DNA from 2 places in the Janthinobacterium sp. 1L-D-8-B-C4 genome. Region 1 is predicted to be linked to the other one. Evidence: riboswitches for the same ligand, from Rfam matches in the RefSeq annotation. Region 1 holds a riboswitch; the other holds the start of a gene.
What was found. A riboswitch is a leader RNA that binds a small molecule or an ion and turns the genes downstream of it on or off. The one in region 1 is predicted to bind thiamine pyrophosphate.

Region 1 (11,490 bases):
ACCGACGTGGCCGATCCGTTCGAGGGCGGCATGGCCGGCGCCTCGACCAACGTGGCCGGCTATTCGGCCACCCGCATCGACAATACCGTGCGCTATACCTCGCCCACCCTGCGTGGCCTGACCGGCACGCTGATGTATGGCGCGGGCGAACACAGCGGCATTGCTGCGGACCAGCGCTCGCTGGGCCTGGCCCTGGGCTACGTGAACGGCCCCTTGACCTTGCGCCTGGCGCGCCAGAGCCGCGGCGGTGACGCCGGCAAGAAGGATGTCAACAACACGATTTTGGCCGGCAACTACAATTTCGGCGTGGCCACCGCGTTTGCCGGCTATGGCAGCAATACCGGCGACGGCAGTTCGCTGTTCTTTGCCGACAATCCATATGGCGCAGCAACCGCGCCGCTGCAATCGAACGACAGCCGCGACGCCATTGTCGGCGTGTCGGTGCCGCTGGGCGCGGCCACCTTGCTGGCGTCGTTCATCCACAAGGACGACCGTGATGCGGCCAACCGCGATGCGCAGCAACTGGCGTTCGGGGCCACCTATGCCTTGTCGAAACGCAGCAAGATCTATCTGGCGTATGCGCAGATCCGCAACCGCAATGGCGCCGCCTATATGGTCGGCAATGCCACCGAAGTCGGTACCGGCAACCGTGCCTTCAACCTGGGCTTGCGCCACGCGTTTTAAGCGTAGGCTTCGACAGCAAGTGTTCTCGATTGGCGCAGCAGCGCCTCGAACGCCGGTGCTTGCAGCGGACGGCTGAACAGATAGCCCTGCATCTGGTCGCAGCCGTGCCGGCGCAGGAATTCCAGCTGCTGCACCGTTTCCACGCCTTCGGCAATCACCTTCAGGCGCAGGCTGTGCGCCAGCGAAATGATGGCGCACACGATGGCTGCGTCGTCGTCGCTGTGCGTGATGTCGTTGACGAACGATTTGTCGATTTTCAGCACGTCGATCGGAAAGTGGCGCAGGTAGGCCAGGCTCGAATAACCGGTGCCGAAGTCGTCGATCGACAGCTTCACGCCCAGCGCTTTCAGATTGCCCATGATGGCCGTGGCCTGTTCCACGTTGTCCATCACCATGCTCTCGGTCAGTTCCAGTTCCAGGTAAGTGGCCGCCAGGCCCGTGTCCGACAGGGCAGCGGCCACCGAATGGAGCAAGTTGCGCTGCTTGAACTGGCGCGCCGACAGGTTCACCGCCACGCGCAGCAGGCCATGACCGGCGCGCTGCCAGTCGTGCGCCTGCTGGCAGGCCGTGCGCAGCACCCAGTCACCGATCGGAATGATCAGGCCCATTTCCTCGGCCAGGCCGATAAAGCTGGCCGGCGCGATGCGTCCCAGTTGCGGATGCTCCCAGCGCAGCAGCGCTTCCATGCCGACCACCAGGCCGCTGGCCAGGTCGACCTGCGGCTGATATTCGAGGTGGAACTGCTTGCGTTCGAGCGCATGGCGCAATTCGCTCTCCAGGCTCAGGCGCACCAGCGTCTCTTCATTCATGGTCGCGGCATAGAACTGCCAGTTGCCGCGGCCCTGTTCCTTGGCGCGGTACATGGCGATGTCGGCATGCTTGATCAGCATCTCGGCGCTGGTGCCGTCGTCCGGGTAGACCGAGACGCCCATGCTGCAGCCGAGGAAGAACTCGTATTCGCCCAATTGCATCGGCTGCGCCACGGCGTCGAGCACGCGCTGCAGGATGGCCATGCCGGGCGCGCCGTTTTCATGTTGTGGCAGCAGCAGCACGAATTCATCGCCACCCAGGCGCGCCACCGTATCGACTTCACGCGTGGCGTCCAGCAGGCGTTCGGCAACCACCTTGAGCAGGGCGTCGCCGGCATCGTGGCCCAGCGTGTCGTTGACGAACTTGAAGCGGTCCAGGTCGATGAACACCACCCACAGCGGCAAGCCGTTGCGCTGCGCCACGGCCATCGCCTGCTCCAGCCGTTCGCGCAGCAGGCGGCGATTGGCCAGCCCGGTCAGGATATCGTGGCGCGCCTGGAAGGCCAGTTCGGCCTCGAAGTGCATGACGGTACTGATGTCGTATTGGGCGACGACGAAATGGCTGATCGGCGCGCTGCCATTGTCGCCCGCTTCGCCATTGCCGCGCACCGGTGCGATAAAGGTCTCGCTCCAGTAGCTGTCGCCATTCTTGCGCGAATAGCGCAGGATGGCCTTGCCTTCACGCTGTTCGCGGATCGCCGCGTGCAACTGCTCCATGTCCGGCTGTTCGATGACATTGCCCTGCAGGCTGGCCAAAGGCTTGCCGATCACCTCCTGCGCCGTGTAGCCGGTAATGCGCTCAAACGCCGGATTGACGTATTCCACCAGGTAGCCCGGCGGCTCGGCGCTGCAGATGACGATGGCGTTGGCCGACACTTCGATGATGCGCTCGCGCAGGCGCAGTGCTTTTTCGCTCTGCAGGCGCGCCGCGATATCTTCCGACAGGCGCAGGTTGGCAAACTGCAGTTCGGCCGTGCGCTCGCCGGTGATGCGCTTGATGACGCTGTTGCGGGTGACCAGCTGGTATATATAGGCGGTGGCCAGCATGGTCGACAGCAACCCGCCCAGCAGCACGTACAGTGAACCGTGATGATCGCTCCACAGTGCCGGCGATGGCTGCAGGCGCACGCGCCACGGCTGGCCGGCAATCGTGAAGCTCGTTTGCGTGGCATGGCTGGCGCCTGCCTGCATCCAGGCCGGCAGCATGCGCGTCCTGATGACCGCGTCGCGCCGGTAGACCAGGGTCTCGCTGCGCGTGCCGGCAAATACTTCCATGCCGACATTGCCGCTGTCGAGCAATTCGGCATTGCCAAGAATGGTGGCGATCAGGTGGGTGACGCGAAAGGTGGCCGCCGTCTCGCCACTGACGGCGCGCTGGCGCTGCTCGGGTGTGTCGAGTGGCATGCCGGCGCGGTACACGGGCGCCAGCACCAGGAAGCCGGTCTGCCGGCCGGGGTACTGCGTCAGCGTCAGCAGTTCGGTGGCGGTCGGCTGGCCGCTGTCGCGCGAGGCGATGCGCGCCAGCTGCTGGCCTGGCGATTCGGAGGTGTCCAGCCCCAGCAACTGCGCGTTGCCATGCATCGGTTCGATATAGTCGATCACGTTGTAGCTGGCGCGCGGCGGCGCCGGCTGGCTGTTATTGCCGTCGTCGTCGCCCTGGGCGATCATGAAAGCGGGATTAGCCTGGCGCATCGCGTGTTCATAGCCGGCGCGGTCCGCATGGTCGAGCACGCGGCGGTAGCTGAAAGCCTGGATTTCCGGATAGCGCTGCAGCAGCGGCGCGCTGAAGCTGCGGAACTGTTCGCGGCTGATCGGATCGATGCTGCGAAACAGCTGGTTCAGCACTTTCAATTGTTCCACTGCATTATTCAGGCCCGACATCAGGGCGGCCGTGCGCACGCTGGCATCGTGCTGGAACAGCAGGCGCGCGCTTTCCGCTTCGATCTGGCGCGCCGACACATAGCACAGGGCCGTGATCGCCAATCCTGCCAGCATCGTGATCAGGATGGAAACCGAGACCGAGATGCGTACCCGCCGGAGTATTTTTTGCATCACGTGCTTTCGGTCTGTGATTGCGTCGGAGCGGATCGGAGACCAGGTTCTCTGAGGCAATGACTGACTGTAGGTGTTGACAGCCCTGCAAGTCGGTTCGGTACCGAACAGAGATCATTTACGATAGGAAATATAGTTGCGGCTCAGAGACACCGCTGTGTTACTCTGCCCGATGGCGCCTCTCGTTCAGACGCCTCTCCCATTACCGCCTAGCTGACGACTGGAAACCAGGAAACCTGCCCATGTCGAGTCCGCATGCCGTATTACACAACCCGAACCAGAACCATTTGCTCGCCGCCATGCAGGACGCCGATTTCGCGCGCCTGGCGCCGCACCTGGAGCAGGTGCCGATGCGCCTCGGGGATGTGATCTACGATTCGGGCGACAAGCTGCACCATGTGTATTTCCCGACCACCGCCATCGTTTCGCTGCACTACCTGCTGGAAAACGGCGGCTCGTCCGAAATTGCCGGTGTCGGCAATGAAGGCGTGGTGGGCGTATCGCTGTTCATGGGTGGCGATTCGACCCCCAGCCGCGCGGTGGTGCAGACGGGCGGCGTCGGCTACCGCCTGAAAGCGCATCTGCTGATGGAAGAATTCAACCGCGCCGGCCCGGTGATGCGGCTGCTGCTGCGCTACACGCAGGCGCTGCTGACGCAGATGTCGCAAACAGCCGTCTGCAACCGCCACCATACGGTCGAGCAGCAACTGTGCCGCTGGTTGCTGCTGACCCTGGACCGCCTGCCCGGGCGCGAACTGACCATGACCCAGGAACTGATCGCCAACATGCTCGGCGTGCGCCGCGAAGGCGTGACGGAAGCGGCCGGCAAGCTGCAGGCGCGTGGCCATATCAGCTACCGGCGCGGCCATATCACGGTGCTGGACCGACACGGGCTGGAAAGCACGACCTGCGAATGCTATGGCGTGGTGAAGAAGGAATTCGCCCGCTTGTTGTCTGACGTACGCCAGCGCCAGGCTTGAACGGCGGCTGTTTTTGCTCTCCTATTGTTATACCAACCGGCTTAGCCCATGCACTCAGTTGAAAAAATCTCCACCGGCCTGCCATCGCGCTGGCCCGTCGCGCTGGCGTTCGCCTTCAGCGCCATCGTGCTGGTCGCGATCGCCGCGCTGGCCTGGCGCGGCCCTTCGGACACGGCCATCCTGACCGGCGTGCTGGTGTTGCTGCTGCTGGTGTTGCTGGCCGCGCTGTACCGGCGCACCCTGGCTGCCGGCCTGCCGCGCCAGTTGCTGAAAGCTGGCGCCCTGCAGGACGCGATTTTCAACAGCGCCAATTTTTCCAGCATCGCTACCGATGCCCAGGGCGTGATCCAGATTTTCAATGTGGGCGCCGAGCGCATGCTGGGCTATGCGGCGCACGAAGTGGTCGACAAGCTGACCCCGGCCAGTATTTCCGACGCGCAGGAAATCGTCGCCCGCGCGCAGGCCCTCTCCGCCGAGCTCGACACGCCGATCACGCCCGGCGTCGAAGCGCTGGTGTTCAAGGCCAAGCGCGGCATCGAAGACATCTATGAGCTGACGTATATCCGCAAGGATGGCAGCCGCTTTCCCGCCATCGTCTCGGTGACGGCCCTGCGCGACGCGCAGAACAAGGTCATCGGCTACCTGCTGATCGGCACCGACAACACGGCGCGCAAGCGGGTCGAAGCCGAGCAGGCCATGCTCGACAAGCGATTGCAGGAGCAGCAAGCCTATACGCGCTCGCTGATCGAAACCAATAATACCGAGCTGGAAAAAGCGCGCCAGGTGGCGGACAAGGCCAACCGCGCCAAATCCGAGTTCTTGTCCAGCATGAGCCATGAATTGCGCACGCCCCTGAACGCCGTGCTGGGCTTTGCCCAGCTGATGGCCTCCGACGTGCCGCCGCCGACCCAGCCGCAGCAGCGTTCGCTCGACCAGATCCTCAAGGGCGGCTGGTATCTGCTGCGCCTGATTAACGAAATCCTCGACCTGGCGATGATCGAGTCGGGCAAGGTGACCATGTCGGAAGAGGCGATGTCGCTGCTCGACGTGCTGCAGGATTGCGAGGCGATGATCGCGCCGCAGGCGCAAAAGCGCGGCATCAGCATGCATTTTCCGCGCTGCGGCGCCGCGTTCTATATCCATGCCGACCGCACGCGGGTGAAGCAGGTGATGATCAACCTGCTGTCGAACGCCATCAAGTACAACCAGAGCGGCGGCAGCGTGCAGGTGGTGTGCAGCCAGCGCGGCGACCGCGTGCGCGTCAGCGTCACCGACAGCGGCGCCGGCCTCGATGCGAAACAGATGTCACAGCTGTTCCAGCCCTTCAACCGCCTGGGCCAGGAAAACAGCCAGGAAGAGGGCACCGGCATCGGCCTGGTGGTCACCAAGCAGCTGGTCGAACTCATGAAAGGCAAGATCGGCGTCGACAGCACGGTCGGTGTCGGTACCACCTTCTGGGTCGAGTTCAAGGCCTCGCGTGCGCCGCAACTGGTGCTGGGCGAAGGAGAAGTATTGCCGGTGATACAGGAAGATTCCGACACCCAGCGCACCTTGCTGTACGTGGAAGACAATCCGGCCAACCTGGCGCTGGTCGAGCAACTGATCGCGCGCCGCAGCGATTTGAAGTTGCTGACCGCCATCGACGCCCACCTGGGCATCGACCTGGCGCGCACCTGTCAGCCGGACGTGATCCTGATGGACATCAACCTGCCCGGCATCAGCGGCTTTGGCGCGCTGCGCATCCTGCACGACGATCCGCTGACCAGCCATATTCCGGTAATGGCGCTGTCGGCCAACGCCGTGCCGCGCGATATAGAAAAAGGACTGGAGGCGGGCTTTTTCCGCTATCTGACCAAACCGATCAAGGTTGTCGAATTCATGGATGCGCTCGACGTGGCGCTGCACCATGCGGCCAAGCATGGCCTGGCCGATGACACCACCGCAGTACGCTAATCAAGCACTTACCAGGACTACCGCCATGTTACAAGCCACCGAGATATTGAACGCCAGCATCCTGATCGTCGACGACCAGGAAGCCAATGTGATGCTGCTGGAACAGGTGCTGCGCAATGCGGGCTACACCCGCATCACTTCCACCATGGACCCGCAGGCGGTGCGCGCGCTGCACCAGCAGCACCGCTACGACCTGATCCTGCTCGACTTGCAGATGCCGGAAATGGATGGCTTTGAAGTGATGGAAGGCTTGCGCGACATCGAGGCCGGCAGCTACCTGCCAGTGCTGGTGATCACCGCCCAGCCGGGCCACAAGCTGCGCGCGCTGCAGGCCGGCGCCAAGGATTTCGTTGCCAAGCCGTTCGACCTGGTGGAAGTCAAAACCCGCATCCACAATATGCTCGAAGTGCGCTTGCTGTACCAGAAGCTGGCCGACTACAACAAGTCGCTCGAACTCGCGGTGCAGGAACGCACAGCGGAACTGCGCGAGAGCGAAGCGCGCTTCCAGCGCTTTACCGAACTGTCGTCGGACTGGTACTGGGAACAGGATGCCGATGGCAACCTGACGCGCTTTTCCGGCCCGGTGGCCGAGATGCTGGGCATCGGCAGCGAAGACGAACCGCAGCGCTGGAACGCCACCGAGCGCGCCCTGCTCGACGAAAAAATCGCCGCCCGCGAACCGTTCCTCGATTTTATCTACAGCCGCCAGAATGCGGACGGCAGCATGCAATACCTGCAGGTCAGCGGCGAACCGATGTTCGACCACGGCAGCCGCTTTGTCGGTTACCGGGGCATCGGGCTCGATATCACTGCGCGCCAGCAGAAAAGCTGATTTATACTGGCAGCTGCTTCCTATCGTCCAGAGAATATCATGACCGACAAATCTCCTTCCTACTGGTTCCCCGCCAAGACCTATGGTTTCGGCTGGGGCTTGCCCATCACCTGGCAAGGTTGGCTGGTGTTCGTTGGCGCGCTGGCCTTGCTGGCCAGTGGCGCCTTGTTGTTCCCGCCGCAGCAGCAGGTCGTTGCCTATATCGTCTACGAAGTGTTGGTCGTGGCAGCGCTGATTGGCGTGTGCTGGTGGAAAGGCGAGCCGCCGAGCTGGCGCTGGGGCAAGAAATAAAATCATCTGGCCGCGCGATCTGAAACGCGTATAATTGGCCCGCTGCCGCAAGGCGGCAAACGCTAGGGGTCCTGCCTCGCCGTGGCAACACGGTGAGATGCGGGTGAGAAATACCCTCCGAACCTGATCTGGATAATGCCAGCGAAGGGAAGCTTTAGGATGAACGCACCTCGCATTCCCGCGTGCGCGCAGCCGAATCTCCTTAGCTGGCTCCAGGCTTATCACAAGCTAGCCAAGGAGCCAAAATGAACGCCAATCCGAAATTTCTTTCCGCCACCGCCACGGTCGACCAGGCCGCGATCGCGCCGCTGCCCAATTCACGCAAGATCTATGTGCAGGGCAGCCGTCCCGACATCCGCGTGCCGATGCGCGCCATCAGCCAGTCCGACACGGAAGCGTCGTTCGGCGGCGAAAAGAATCCTCCCATCTATGTCTACGATACCTCGGGCCCGTACACCGACCCGGACGTCGCCATCGATATCCGCTCGGGGCTGGACACGCCGCGCCTGCCGTGGATCCTCGAGCGCGCCGACACCGAAGAGCTGCCCGGCCCGACCTCCGACTACGGCATCGCCCGCCTGATGGATCCCAAGCTGGCCGAGCTGCGCTTCAACCTGCACCGCAAGCCGCGCCGCGCGCTGGCCGGCAAGAACGTCACGCAGATGCATTACGCGCGCCGTGGCATCATCACGCCGGAAATGGAATTCGTGGCGATCCGCGAAAACATGCGCCGCCAGCAGTACCTGGAAGAGCTGAAGGCGTCCGGGCCGATGGGCGAGCGCATGGCCGAAATGATGGGACGCCAGCACCCGGGCCAGTCGTTCGGCGCCAGCATTCCTGCCGAGATCACGGCCGAATTCGTGCGCGAGGAAATCGCCCGCGGCCGCGCCATCATCCCCGCCAATATCAATCACCCTGAAGTCGAGCCGATGATTATCGGCCGCAACTTCCTGGTGAAAATCAACGCCAATATCGGCAACTCGGCCGTCACGTCTTCCATCGGCGAGGAAGTGGAAAAGATGACCTGGGCCATCCGCTGGGGCGGCGACAATGTGATGGATCTGTCGACCGGCAAGCATATCCATGAAACGCGCGAGTGGATAGTGCGCAACAGTCCGGTGCCGATCGGCACCGTGCCGATCTACCAGGCGCTGGAAAAGGTCAATGGCAAGGCCGAAGATTTAACTTGGGAAATCTTCCGCGACACCCTGATCGAGCAGGCCGAGCAGGGCGTCGACTATTTCACCATCCACGCCGGCGTACTGCTGCGCTATGTGCCGATGACGGCCAAGCGGCTGACTGGCATCGTTTCGCGCGGCGGTTCGATCATGGCCAAGTGGTGCCTGGCGCATCACCAGGAATCGTTCCTGTACACGCATTTCGAAGAGATCTGCGAAATCATGAAGGCATACGATGTGTCGTTCTCGCTCGGCGACGGCTTGCGCCCCGGCTCGATCTACGACGCCAACGACGAAGCGCAACTGGGCGAATTGAAAACCCTGGGCGAGCTGACGCAGGTCGCCTGGAAGCACGACGTGCAGGTGATGATCGAAGGCCCCGGCCATGTGCCGATGCAGCTGATCAAGGAAAACATGGACCTGCAGCTGGAGCAGTGCGGCGAAGCGCCGTTCTATACGCTGGGACCGTTGACCACCGATATCGCACCGGGCTACGACCATATCACCTCGGGCATCGGCGCGGCCATGATCGGCTGGTACGGCACCGCCATGCTGTGCTACGTGACGCCGAAGGAGCACCTGGGCCTGCCCAACAAGGCCGACGTCAAGGACGGCATCATCACCTATAAAATCGCGGCGCACGCGGCCGACCTGGCCAAGGGCCATCCGGGCGCGCAGATCCGCGACAATGCGCTGTCCAAGGCGCGCTTTGAATTCCGCTGGGACGACCAGTTCAATATCGGCCTGGACCCGGACAAGGCGCGCGAATTCCACGATGAAACCCTGCCCAAGGATTCGGCCAAGGTGGCGCATTTCTGCTCGATGTGCGGCCCGCACTTCTGCTCGATGAAGATCACCCAGGAAGTGCGCGAATACGCGGCCGGCATCGGTATTTCGGAAGAGAGCGCCGTCAAGCAGGGCATGGAAGTCAAAGCGATCGAATTCATCAAGAACGGCGCCGAGCTGTACCGCAAGGTCTGAAGGAGGGCGCCGTGATTCCGATCATGCTCAACGGCGCACCGCACCAGGTGCCGCCGCAACACACGCTGGACCAGCTGATCGCCAGCTTGTCGCTGCAAGGCCAGGCGCTGGCGCTGGCTGTCAACCGCTCGGTGGTGCCGCGCCGGAACTGGCCGGCGCACCCGTTGCAGGCTGGCGACCAGGTGGAGATAGTCCGCGCCATCGGCGGCGGCTAATAACTGAAAGAACAGAACATGCATACAGAAACAAACAATGATGTATTGACCATCGCCGGCAAGACCTATGCTTCGCGCCTGCTGGTGGGCAGCGGCAAATACAAGGACTTGCCGCAAACGCGCGCGGCCACCGATGCGGCCGAGGCGCAGATCATCACCGTGGCAATCCGCAGGGTCAATATCGGCCAGGACCCGAACGCGCCCAGCCTGCTCGACGTATTGCCGCCCGACCAGTACACGATCTTGCCGAACACGGCCGGCTGCTATACGGCAAAAGACGCCGTCTACACCTTGCAGCTGGCGCGCGAGCTGCTCGGTGGCCGCAACCTGGTCAAACTGGAAGTGCTGGGCGACGAAAAGACCCTTTTCCCGCATATGCCGGAAACCCTGGTCGCCGCCGAAGCCCTGGTCAAGGATGGCTTCGACGTGATGGTGTATTGCAGCGACGATCCGATCCAGGCGCGCATCCTGGAAGAGATCGGCTGCGTGGCCATCATGCCGCTGGCTTCGCTGATCGGCTCGGGCATGGGCATCTTGAACCCGTGGAACTTGTCCCTGATTATCGACCAGGCCAGGGTGCCGGTGCTGGTCGATGCCGGTGTCGGCACGGCCTCGGATGCGGCCATTGCGATGGAGCTCGGTTGCGATGGCGTGCTGATGAATACCGCGATTGCCGGCGCGCGCGACCCGGTGCGCATGGCCCACGCGATGAAGCTGGCCGTGCGCGCCGGGCGCGAGGCGTTTCTGGCCGGCCGCATGCCGCGCAAATTTGCCGCGTCGCCGTCGTCGCCGATGGCGGGCCGGCTGGCGTGAGAGCGACCATGCGGCCTACCGTGCTGGTGTTTGCCGGCCTCGATCCGTCCGGCGGGGCCGGCATCGCGGCCGATATCCTGGCGATTGCAGCGCAGGGCGCGCATGCGCTGCCCGTCGTCACCGCGCTGACGGTGCAAGATAACGACCGCGTGTTCGAGGTGCAGCCGGTCGATGCGGCGCTGCTGCTGCGCCAGGCGCAGGCGTTGACGGGCAAGATGGCGATCGATGCCGTGAAGATCGGTATTCCGGGCAGCGCGGCCAATGCGGCCGCAATTGCCCTGGTGATCGTGCAATTGCGGCGTGAGTATCCCGGCTTGCCGGTGGTACTCGATCCGGTGCTGGCCAGCGGCCATGGCGATGTGCTCGGCGTCGATGACGCGCTGCAGGCGCTGGCGCCGCTGTTGCCAGTCACTACCGTGATAGTACCGAATGGACCGGAGGCGCGGCGCCTGGCCGGGGCCGGGAACGCTGCCAGCCAGGCGGCTACCTTGCAGGCGCGCGGCTGCATCAATGTGCTGCTCACCGGCGGTCATGGCACAGGCAGCGATATCGTCAACCGCTGGTTCGGCGCTACGGGCGAGGGGCGGGCGTGGCAATGGCCGCGCCTGCCCGGCGAATTTCACGGCAGCGGCTGCACCCTGGCAGCGAGCCTTGCGGCGCGGCTGGCGCTGGGCGAGGCCATGCCAGCGGCACTGGCGGCGG
Region 2 (11,490 bases), on a different contig from region 1:
CAGCCGGTAGTGGGCCGGGGAGGCCAGCGCAAATTCGATATATTGCTGGCCCAGCAGCTGAAAGCGCTCGGCGGCCGGCAGGCTGCCTTCGGGCGGCAGTTCCGCATCCCATTTGCGTTGAAGCGCGGCAAAGCCGGCGGCCGCCACCTCGGCCAGCAGCGCTTCCTTGCTGGCAAAGTGGCGGTACACCGCGGCGATCGACACGCCCACCGCGCGCGCCAGTTCGCGCAGCGAGATCGCGGCGTCGTTCTGCTGCGCCAGCTGGGCGATGGTGGCGGCGACCAGGGTCTCGCGCAGGTTGCCATGGTGGTAGTTGTTGCTGGCTATGGGCATATGTTATCGCTGTTTACATTGTCTGATTCATGTGTATGATAGCCATGTTATCACTGAAAACATGAGGCCGACATGCAAGCAGTCACCATCCAGGCGCGCAAAGTGGACTTGCCGCCGCAGGCGGCCATCGCGCCGCTGTACCAGGGCAGCGACCTGGCCGACGCGTATGCCGTCGCCTTGCCGAATGGGCAAGCGGCCAGCATGGACATGGAAAGCCTGGCGCGCATAGTGCTGGGCAGCCAGCCGGGCTGGGCAAAGTCGCTGATGGTGCTGCGCGACGCCATCGTGGCGCGCTTTGGCATCAAGACCGTGAAGCAGCTGAGCAATGGCGGCGGCGGGCGGGTCGGGATCTTTCGCATCTATGGCGTCACGGACAATGAGATTATCGTTGGCGAAGATGACAGCCATCTCGATTTCAGGCTGTCGATGCTGCGCAGCAAGGACGGCGGCCCGCACGGCAGCATCACCCTCGCCAGCGCCGTGCACTGCCATAACAGGGTAGGGCGGGCCTATATCATGCTGATACGCCCCTTCCACAAGCTGATCGTGCGGTACACGCTGACGCGGGCGGCGCGCGGCGGCTTTCTGTAGGTCCGGCAAAGGGGGATTCTTGCTTATTCAAGCCTGGTATTGCATACTGCGCCACCAGCTTTTGCGTCCCCTCCCTCCGCCTCTTTTCCAAGCTCATGAACGATACGCTACTCCTGCTGGGTTTTGCCACCACGCCGCTCGAACTGATTTCCTTTGTCCTGGCCTTGATCACGGTTGCACTGAACATCCGGCAGAACCACTGGGCCTGGCTGTTTGCGATCATCTCGTCGGCCGCCTATGGTTTTGTGTTTTTCGAGTCGCGCCTGTATGGCGACATGGCGCTGCAGCTGCTGTTCATTGCGATCTCCGCCTGGGGCTGGTATCACTGGCTGCACCCGAAAAGCGGCACGCCGGCCTTGCCCGTTACCTGGCTCACGCCGCGCGGCTGGCTGGGCAGTGGCGCCGCTTGGCTGATCGGTTTCCTGATCATTTCCTGGCTGCTGACCTCCACCGACACCGATGTGCCGCACGCCGATGGTTTCCTGACGGCCGGCAGCCTGCTGGGCCAGTTGCTGTTGTCGCGCAAGAAGATCGAAAACTGGATCGTCTGGATCGTGGTCGATATCCTGTATGTGGGCTTGTATGTCTACAAGGACCTGACCTTGACGGCCATCCTGTATGCGGTGTTCGTGGTGATGGCGACGATCGGCTTGCTGGCCTGGAAAAAAGCGGCGCCGGCCGCGCCTGACGCGATGGTCCTGAAGTGATGGCTGCCCTGTTGCGGGTTGCCATCCTGGGTGCGGAGTCGTCAGGCAAGTCAACGTTGGCGGCGGCACTGGCCGAACGCCTGGGCACCGTCTGGGTGCCCGAATATCTGCGCGAATTTGTCGAAACAAAGGGCAGGGTGCCGGTGGCTGGCGATCAGTTTTTGATTGCCAGCACCCAGGTCGCGCGCGAGCGTGAAGCGAGTGCATCGGCGCGCGGCGTGCTGGTGTGCGACACCACGCCGTTGATGACGGTGCTGTACAGCCGCCATTATTTTGGCGGCGAAGACGCGCCACTGGCGGCGCTCGCTGCCGGCACGCACTATGACCTGACCCTGGTGACGGCGCCCGATACGCCATGGGTGGCGGACGGGCTGCAGCGCGAGTCCGAAGCCGTGCGCCAGCTGATTTACCGGCAGTTGCTGGACGAACTGGCGGCGCGCCATATCCCCCATCACATTCTGCACGGGCAGCTTGGGCAGCGCATGGCGCAAACCATGCCGCTGCTCGATGCGCTGCTGGCCAGCGCTTAAAAGTCGAACTGCGCCGACACTTTCAGCGTGCGGCTGGCGCCCGGGAACAGATAGCCGTCGGACTCCGGTGTGACGTCACGCCAGTAGAACTTGTCGAATACATTGTTGACGCTGGCGCGCAGCACGGCCTGCTTGCCGGCCAGGCGCGTGACGTAAGCGGCGCCCAGGTTGGCCACGTGATACGACGGTACAAAGGTGTTGTTGTTGAACTCGAATGCTTTTTTGCCCGAATACTCCCAGCTGCCGTTGACAGACAGGCCGGCCACCTGCGGCACGCGGTAGTCGAGGTTGACGGCGCTTTTCAGGGCCGGCACGTTCGGCACGCGCTTGCCGTCGAGCGAGGCTTCGCCGGTGTTCGACTGCTGGCTGTTCAAGGCCGTGATCGATACGCCGATGTTCAGGTCGCTGCTGGCCCTGCCTTGCGCCGACAGTTCCAGGCCCCGGTGCTGGGCCTGGCCGGCGCGCACGAAAAAGTTATTGGCGTTCTGGAATTCCAGGCCCTTGCGGATCTGGAACAGGCTGGCGGCGACCATCAAATCCGGCGTGACGTCGGCTTTCACGCCAAACTCGATCTGTTTCGAGCGGCTCGGCGACAATTCTTCATTTGCGTTGGCCGCCTTGCGGTCGGCCGTGCCGCCGTGTTCCATGCCCTGCGAGTAGGCGCCGTAGACGGCCACGTTCTCAAGCGGGTTGTACACCAGCGCCACGTTGGGCAACAGGAAGGCGTGCTTGGCGCGCACTTCGGCCACGCTCGGGTCGGCTTTCAGCACATATTGGAAGCCATCGACATCGATATGGCGCAAGCCCGCATGCAGCTTCCAGTTCGGCGACAGGGTCAGGATGTCCTGCACGAAGACCGAGTTTTCCTTGTCGTTGCGCGTCTCGCGCACCGGGCCTTGCACGCCGTTCGAGATGTCGACGATGACGGGGTGGTAGATATTGCTGGTGCCGGCGTAGTCATACACATAGCGGCCGGCGCGGTCCTTGCGGTGGAAGGTGGCCACGCCCGCCGTCAATTCATGGCGCACGCTGCCGGTGGCAAATTTGCCCTGGATCATGGCTTGCGCGCTGAGTGGCTTCTTGGTTTCGCCCAGGCTGCGGTAGTCGTACACATCATAGTCGCCATTGCCGCAGAAGCCCGGGTACAGATCCTGCGCGCTGCAGCCATATGGAAACGCCGTATAGTCGTCGCGCTTGAACGAGTGCTGGTTGGCGCTGACGGTGGCGTGCCAGTTGTCGTCGAACGCATACTGGAAGCGCAGGCCGATGTTGCTGGTAATGGTGTCCACCGGGCGCGTCCACGGTTGCAGGTTGAGCAGGGTGTCGGCACTGACGCCGGTCGGCAGGGTGCTGTTGTTCAGCAGCTGGAAGCCCGGTGCGGTGATCTGCGATTTGTCCTGGTAGTCGGCATCAAACTGCAGCAGCGCCTGCGGCGAAATTTGCCAGTCAAACGCGCCGGAAATGAATTTGCGGTTGCCGTCGGCACCCTTTATCTGCGAGCGCAGACGCTCGGCGGCGACGTTGATGCGGTAGCCGAAGCGCGGGTCTTCCAGGCGCCCGCCCAAGTCCACCGCGCCATACAGCGTGCCGCGCTCGCGCGCTTCGACGGTGACGGTGCGCAAGGCAGTCGCGGTAGGGCGCTTGACAATGAAGTCGATCACGCCGCCCGGCGCCGCCATGCCGGCCTGCACCCCGGCCAGGCCTTTCAATACTTCGATGCGTTCCTTGTTTTCCAGCGGAATTTGCGTGTCGCCGGGAATCGCGATGCCGTCCTTGCGGTAGCTGGAGTTATTGTCGAGCTTGAAGCCGCGGATCGAGAACTGTTCGGCATAGCCGACCGCGTTGTAGGCGTCGTTGATGCTGGCGTCCAGGCGCACGGCGTCGCTGGTATTGCGGATCTGCAGGTCCTGCATGGTTTGTTGCGAGATGACGGTGACGGCGGCGGGCGTCTGCAGCAGCGGGGCGTCGGAAAAACCGCCGACGGCGGCGCGTTTCGCGTTGGGTACCTTGCTGGCGGTAACGATTACTTCGGCCATGCTGGAAGGGCCATCAACGGCCTCGGTGGCGTCAGAAGCAAAGTCGGGCGCGGCATACGCCGACGTGGCAAACGCTTGCGCGATGGCCAGGGTCAAAACGGAGACAGACAGATTCGGTGTGGACATGATTGCTCGTGGTTCAAGCCGCTCATCGGGAAGAGAACGGCAGGCTGCTTGTTCGGCTGGCGCCAACGCAGGAGCTATCAAAGGAGGGAGGTACTTTGCGCTTTCCTTCGCTGGCATTATCCAGATCAGGTACGAAGGGTATCTCTCACCCGGATGACTGCTCCAGGACCCCTAGCGAATTGATAGCTTAACATGAACCGCCGCCCGCTGTCTGCCAGGCTGGCGGTTTTACAACAGTCTACAGGCTCAGTTCCAGTACCTTGCGGCTGACGGCCAGGGTGACTTCGCCGTGTTCGCCGAGCGCCGTCATGCCGTGCGCTTCCAGTGCGGCAATGACCGCGTCGACGCTGTCGTGACCGAGGCCATGGTCGGCCAGACGCGTCTTGACGCCCATATGGCGGAAGAAATATTCGGTGCGCGCGATTGCCGTTTCGATGCGGCCGTCCTCGTCGCCGCCGTCCAGGCCCCACACGCGGGCTGCGTATTGCAGCAGCTTGGCGCGCTTGGCCTGCTTGCGCACGCGCAACATGCTGGGCAGGATCACGGCCAGCGTCTGTGCATGGTCGAGTTCGTACAAGGCCGTCAGTTCGTGGCCGATCGCGTGCGTCGACCAGTCCTGCGGCACGCCCACGCCGATCATGCCGTTCAGGGCCAGGGTGGCGCACCACATCACGTTGGCGCGCACGTCGTAGTCGTCCGGATGCGACAGCGCCTTCGGGCCTTCCTCGATCAGGGTCAACAGAATGCCTTCGGCAAAGCGGTCCTGCACCGAAGCGTTGACGGGAGCCGTCAGGTATTGCTCCATCACGTGGGCGAAGGCATCGACTACGCCGTTGCCGACCTGGCGCAGCGGCAGGGTAAACGTTTTCGACGGATCGAGCACGGAAAATTTCGGATACACCTTGCGGCTCATGAACGAGCGTTTTTCCTGGGTGGCCTTGCGCGTGATGACGGCCGAGCCGTTCATTTCGGAGCCGGTGGCGGGCAGGGTCAGCACGGTGCCGAAGGGCAGGGCGGCGTCGATGATCTTGCCGCCTTTTTCCAGGATGTCCCACGCTTCGCCGTCGCGCAGGGCGGCCGCTGCGATGAACTTGGTGCCGTCGACTACCGAGCCGCCACCGACGCCGAGCAGGAAGTCGATGCCCTCGCTTTTTACCAGCGCCACGGCCTGCATCAGGGTTTCATAGCTGGGGTTCGGTTCGATGCCGGCAAATTCAAGCACGGTGTGGCCGGTCAGCGCGGCGCGCACTTCATCGTAGACGCCGTTCTGCTTGATGCTGCCGCCGCCATAGGTCATCAGCACTTTGGCCTGTGGCGGGATCAGCTTGCCGATGGCGGCGATCTGGCCCTGGCCGAACAGGATTTGCGTCGGGTTGTAGAAGTCGAAATTGAACATGGCTCTCCTGGTGCTGATGGGTATCGAGGCCTGATTATGGACGATGATGGCCGCACGCGTGTTTGCCGCTTGAGATTTTCGCGCGCGCGGTGGAAAATGCAGCGCATACCGATGCCTACAAAGGAAACCGCATGTCTCATTTACCCCTGGAAGAATCCGGCTTGCCGGCCACCGCGCTGGACATGCACCGCGCCATTGGCGCTCTGGTCGCCGCGCTGCAGGCGCTGGACGTCAACAGCCAGCGTTTCGAGGCCTGCACCGACCCCGAGCTGCGCCGCGTGCTGGCGCATGCGGGCGACACTAGCCGGCGCGAAGCGGCCATGCTGTTCGAATGGATGCGCCGCCGCGACGCGCGGCTGGACAAGGAGCTGAAGGAAGCGCTGTTCAAGGCGGGACCGATCGTGGCGCAGTTCCATTACGACGAGAAGGTGCAATAAGCCTGTCTCGCTGCGTACCATGCGCCATGCAAGCGGTGGCTCGCGTAGACTGCGTCCCGAATACGATTTTGGGAGCATACATTGATGAAGTCTTTACCATACCGCGAAGGCAGCTGGTTTGCCGTGCCCTTGCAGGGTGGAGGGCATGCGGTCGGCGTGGTGGCACGCAGGGCGCCTGCCGGCCGCATCATGCTGGCCTATATGTTCGGCCCGAAACGCGACGTGCTGCCGTCGCTCGATGAACTCGATGCACTGCGGCCCGAACAGGCCGTGCGCCGTTTGCGTACCGGCGACATGGCCTTGCTGAACGAACGCTGGCCGATGCTGGGCGACAGCGAACACTGGCAGCGCGATGAGTGGCCGATGCCCTCGTTTATCCGCCGCAACGAGTCCCTGCAGCGCGCCTGGCGCGCCACCTATGCCGACTTTGATCCCGCCAAGCTGGACCGCGAAGAATCCGTGCCTTTCGATACGCCGGGCCTGGAAAGCGATTCGCTGTATGGCTATGGGGCGACGGAACTGTTGATGAGCAAGTTGCTGCTCACGCCGCCGGCAAACTGATCTGGAACGCCAGCCCGCCACCGCTGCGGTTGCGTACCTGCAGCTCGGCGCCATGGCGCAGCAGCACCCGGTCGACGATGGCCAATCCCAACCCGGCGCCGTTGGCCTGGCCGCGCGCCGTGTCGAGGCGGGTGAACGGTTTGAGCATCTGCTCGATCTTTTCTGATGGCACGCCGGGGCCGTGGTCCTGCACGTCGACGATCACGCGCCGGGTGCTGCCGCTGCCCTTGAGCTGGCAACTGACGTCGATCTCGGTGAATTCGCCGCCCGGTGTCTTGCCATAGCGGCGCGCATTTTCGATCAGGTTGTTCAGCACGCGCCGCAAGTCGGTCGGGTTGCCCATCACATGGGCGTCGTCGGCGATCGCGGCGGTGATTTTCACGTCGGGCAGGCGCATCGCTTCGCGCGCCAGGTCGCCCAGGAGGCCGCTCATGTCGACGTCGGTGAAGCTCGACGCCTCGGTCGGCTTGGCGTAGTCGAGGAACTGGCCGATGATGTCGTCCATCTGGCCGATATCGGACTGGATGCCTTCCCGTGCCTCGTCGGACAGGTTGGCCATTTCCACTTCCAGCTGCATGCGCGCCAGCGGCGTGCGCAGGTCGTGCGAGATGCCGGCCAGGATCACGGCGCGGTCCGACTCCACCTGGCGCAGATCGTCGACCATCTGGTTGAAGCTGCGGTTGGCCTCGATGATTTCAATCGGGCCTTTTTCCGGCAGCGGCGCCGGCTGCTTGCCTTGCGCAATCGCGCGCGCGGCCACCGTCAAACGCGACAGCGGCAGATTGATCAGGCTGGAAATAATCGCCGCGCCGATCAGCGAAAGCAACGATACCAGGCTGGCCCAGCCCAGCCACTGGAAGCCGGTCAGGCCGCGCAGCCGTTCGCGGTCCAGCATCAGCCAGTACTCGTCGTCGTCGATCTTGAAGCTGACCCAGAAGCCGGCCACGCCGTTGACCCGCGCGGAAAAGCGCGTGTCGTTGCTCAGCTTGGCTTTCACCAGCGCCTCGATGTCGGGCATCAAATAGTTGTCGGGCGGCGGATCGATGCGGTCGTCTTCCTCCAGCGGGAAGATGCGGATGCCTTCGTTGCTGACCAGGTCGAACAGCAGCTCGCGGCGCAGCTCGGGCGCCGAGTGGGTCAGCGCCGCATGCGTGATGGTGACCACGGAAATGATCTGGGCCGAGATCTGCTGCGCCTGCGGTTCGCGCTGGATTACGGAAATCATGCCGATCCAGGCGATCATGCTGACGGTGGTCAAAGTACCCAGCAGCAAAAACGTGCGCCAGAACAGGCCGCTTTTCAGCCGTGCCAGGCTGAGTTGGGGAACAAGTTTCATCTAGCCTCGCCAGCGATCAGCGCGGCTGTCCGTCCGGAATGAAAACATAACCCAGGCCCCACACGGTCTGGATGAAAAGCGGGCTCGACGGGTCTGGTTCGATCAGCTTGCGCAGGCGCGAGATCTGCACGTCCAGGCTGCGGTCGAATACTTCGTATTCGCGCCCGCGCGCCAGTTCCATCAGTTTTTCACGCGACAGCGGCTGGCGTGCATGGCGGGCAAACACTTTCAGCACCGAAAATTCGCCGGTGGTCAGCGGCACTGTTTCGCCGCTCTTTTTCAAGGTGCGGGTGCCCAGGTCCAGCACGAAGTCGCCGAACTCGAAGGTTTGCGGCGTTTCCGACGGCGCGCCCGGAATTTCATCGGGACCCTTGCGGCGCAATACGGCGCCGATGCGCGCTACCAGTTCGCGTGGATTGAACGGTTTCGGCAAGTAATCATCGGCGCCCATTTCCAGGCCGACAATGCGATCCACGTCTTCGCCCTTGGCCGTCAGCATGATGATCGGCGTCAGGTCGCCGGCGCCGCGCAGGCGGCGGCAGATCGACAGGCCATCTTCGCCAGGCAGCATCAGGTCGAGCACCAGCAGGTCATAGCGTTCGCGCAGCCACAGTTTGTTCATGGCGGTAGCGCTCTCGGCCGTGAAGACATTGAAGCCCTGTTCGGTCAGGTAGCGGCGCAGCAGGTCGCGCAAGCGTACATCGTCATCGACCACCATGATCTTCGCCTGGTGGCCGTGGATGTTTTGCATTGTTGTATTGCTGCCGGAAGTGGAGGTTGTGGTCATTTGGGGTGTCGTGTTATCGTCTATTAGTTGCTATAGTAACGCTTGGCGCAGCATGAGCAAGTCGCTGGCGCGACCCATTACATACTGTTACAAACTTTACCCAATTACTCTTACTGCACCGTGTGAAGCATCATACACTGGGGCCACAGTGGAATTCAGCTTTATGTTTATACGGCATCGCGGAAGAGGAACTCAATGAATATCGTCAGCCAAAAAATTCACACCGCTCCCAGCGCATCTTCGTCCGCACCTGCCGTGCATGTGCTGTCTTCGTTCGTGCTGTGCGCGCTGCTGGCCTGTGGCGTTGCCCAGGCACAGTCGCAGCCGCAACCGCGCCGTGACGAGCCGCAGCAGATGCAATCGCAGCGCTTCGAACAGAACCAGCGCAGCAATGATAACCGACTCCGCGAACAGCGTGACGCACGCAGTTTCGACACCCGCGTGGAAGAGCAGCGCCGCAATGGCGAAGGCGCCGATGCCGCACGCCGCACCGGCCGCATGACCCCCGACGAGCGCCGCGACCTGCGCCGCCAGATCAACGAAGTGGGCCAGGATATCTATTCGAATCCACCGCGCCGCTGAGCCAGGCTGGCGCGCTGCCTGCCGCCTGCCGCCAGCTATCGATTGCATCTGAAGTTTTTTGTGTTTCCCCGCCCCGCCCGGCATGCACGCCGGGCTTCCCCGTGATATTGTTCCAATGCAATGTGATCAGTTTCGCTATCGGGGGATGCAGTGAGTAATGAAGAGACACCGGTGCCTGGCACCAGCCAGGCTGGCAGCCTTGCGCCTGGCCTGCTGCAGCGCAAGGAAGGGGTGTTTTTTGACTTGTCGCTGGCGCCGGAACAGCTGCGTTTTGCCGTCAACCAGCTGTTCCAGTCCGGCATGCTGCTCGCCGGCATCGACTATCCTCTTTTCCTGATGACCTTGTACCACGCACCGGCGCCGCGCACCGCTCCCAAAGGCGAAGCCGTGGTGCGTATCGCCGCCAGCGTGGCGCCATTCGAGCCGCTGCGGCGCGAGCTGTACGAGCATATCAAGGTCGGCGCCGAGGCGGCCGATTGCTATTTCGAAGCCGTGCCGTCGAGCGAGGACAGCCGGGTGCCGGTGGCGCGCGATTTCGACGAGATGGTGGCCGCGCTATGGCACAAGGGCGTGTATTACGGCATCGACAGCGGCGTCGTGCGCGCCATGATCGCCTCAGGCAAGGCCGAGCGCATCACGGTGGCGCGCGCCTTGCAGCCGCAGCCGGGGCGCGATGCGCAACTGGTGGAAGTGTCGCAAGGCATCCACCGCAACGACGCGCCGCGCGAGCGCTCGAATGGCCGGCTCGACCTGCTCAGTTTCAAGAATCGTTTCCCGCAAGTCAAGAAGCATGCTCGTCTGCTGTACAAGCTGCCGTCGGTGCCCGGCCTGCCTGGCTATGCGCTCGATGGCGCCGTGCTGGCGCCACCGCCGCCGCTGGAAGTCGAGCTGGCCACGGTGGCCGGCGAGGGCACCATGGTCGAACGCTACAGCGATGGCGAATTTCTGGTGGCGGCGCTGGAAGGGTATCTGAATATCGATGAGCAGGGCAAGATTTCCATCGGTAACAAGATCGTCAGCCGCGAAGGCGTCAGCAGCCGCACCACGGGTAATCTGAAGCTGCGCGCCGCCTATGAAGAGTATGGCGAGGTGCAGGAGCAGCGCCAGCTCGACGGCAGCGACATCACCATCCACGGCCATGTGTATGGCCGCCTGCATTCGCAGGGCGGCACCATCGTGCTGCACAGCAACTTGGTCGGCGGCATGGCGGTCAGCGAGCAGGGCGATATCCGCGTCGATGGCGTGGCGTCCGGCGCGGTGGTACAGACGCGCAACGGCGAAGTGCGGCTTGCGCGTGCCGAAAGCTGCGTCATTTCGGGTACCCGCGTGGTGATCGAACATGCCAGCAATTGCGACATCATTGCCGACGAAGTCGTCATCGAGATGGCGCTCGGCTGCGCGGTGGCGGCGCGCACCATCCGCATCGGCAGCGCCGGGTCGCGCAAGCAGATCGAAATGCGCGCCTTTCCGCTGGTGCCGGACTTGTCCCTGCTGGAACAGAAAATCACCGACAGCGTCGCCCGCGCGGCGCAGTACGGGCAAATGCAGCGCAAGCGCCAGCAGGAAATCGACGCCATCGCGCAACTGCCCGAAGTGCGCAGCTACCTGACCCTGGCCGGCCAGTTGCGGCGCGGCGAACTGGTGTTGCAGCCGGCCCAGCAGGCGCCGTACGAGAAGCTGGCGGCCCGCATCGCGCCCGTGCTCAAGGAAGTGGCGCGGCTGCGGGTGGAAGTGAAACAGTCGGAAATCCTGCAGGCGCAGATGCTGGCGCTGGCCGAAGAAGGCCGCTCGCAGCGCGCGGCAACCGCCGGCCAGTCGCGCTGCGTGCTGGGCCTGGTCGATGGCGACACCATCGTGCGCTCGATGGTGGTGCCGCCCGGACAGAACAAAGTTTACGACCTGGGTCCGAAGGAAATCAAGGCCATGCTGCACAGCGCCGTGCCCGCCACGCAGATGGTGTTTGCCGACAGCAGCGGCAGCGTGGACTGGACCTATACGCCGCCACCACTCGATACTATTTAGTCCCTCACCTTGCCGCGCGACTGCTTGAGCACGCTGTGCGTGCTCT

Region 2: linked by a shared signal. The riboswitch ahead of AC0Z42_RS07465 (TonB-dependent siderophore receptor) and the one ahead of thiC (phosphomethylpyrimidine synthase ThiC) in region 1 are both predicted to bind thiamine pyrophosphate.

Annotation. Positions count from the first base shown of each region.
Region 1 covers NZ_JBXAVX010000008.1:156,273-167,762, reverse strand. Annotated here, with positions in the region: gene AC0Z42_RS15950 (porin) at 1-684, shown strand, start outside; gene AC0Z42_RS15945 (bifunctional diguanylate cyclase/phosphodiesterase) at 681-3,545, opposite strand; gene AC0Z42_RS15940 (Crp/Fnr family transcriptional regulator) at 3,788-4,525, shown strand; gene AC0Z42_RS15935 (hybrid sensor histidine kinase/response regulator) at 4,574-6,478, shown strand; gene AC0Z42_RS15930 (response regulator) at 6,504-7,310, shown strand; gene AC0Z42_RS15925 (hypothetical protein) at 7,350-7,601, shown strand; TPP riboswitch at 7,656-7,768, shown strand; gene thiC (phosphomethylpyrimidine synthase ThiC) at 7,847-9,760, shown strand; gene thiS (sulfur carrier protein ThiS) at 9,772-9,975, shown strand; gene AC0Z42_RS15910 (thiazole synthase) at 9,994-10,788, shown strand; gene thiD (bifunctional hydroxymethylpyrimidine kinase/phosphomethylpyrimidine kinase) at 10,797-11,490, shown strand, end outside.
Region 2 covers NZ_JBXAVX010000003.1:350,893-362,382, forward strand. Annotated here, with positions in the region: gene AC0Z42_RS07445 (TetR/AcrR family transcriptional regulator) at 1-333, opposite strand, end outside; gene AC0Z42_RS07450 (DUF2867 domain-containing protein) at 406-924, shown strand; gene pnuC (nicotinamide riboside transporter PnuC) at 1,020-1,631, shown strand; gene AC0Z42_RS07460 (AAA family ATPase) at 1,631-2,161, shown strand; gene AC0Z42_RS07465 (TonB-dependent siderophore receptor) at 2,158-4,323, opposite strand; TPP riboswitch at 4,409-4,506, opposite strand; gene AC0Z42_RS07470 (iron-containing alcohol dehydrogenase) at 4,562-5,719, opposite strand; gene AC0Z42_RS07475 (ferritin family protein) at 5,851-6,156, shown strand; gene AC0Z42_RS07480 (Imm26 family immunity protein) at 6,241-6,717, shown strand; gene AC0Z42_RS07485 (sensor histidine kinase) at 6,698-8,053, opposite strand; gene ompR (osmolarity response regulator transcription factor OmpR) at 8,070-8,804, opposite strand; gene AC0Z42_RS07495 (hypothetical protein) at 9,036-9,422, shown strand; gene AC0Z42_RS07500 (flagellar assembly protein A) at 9,573-11,444, shown strand; gene arfB (alternative ribosome rescue aminoacyl-tRNA hydrolase ArfB) at 11,441-11,490, opposite strand, start outside.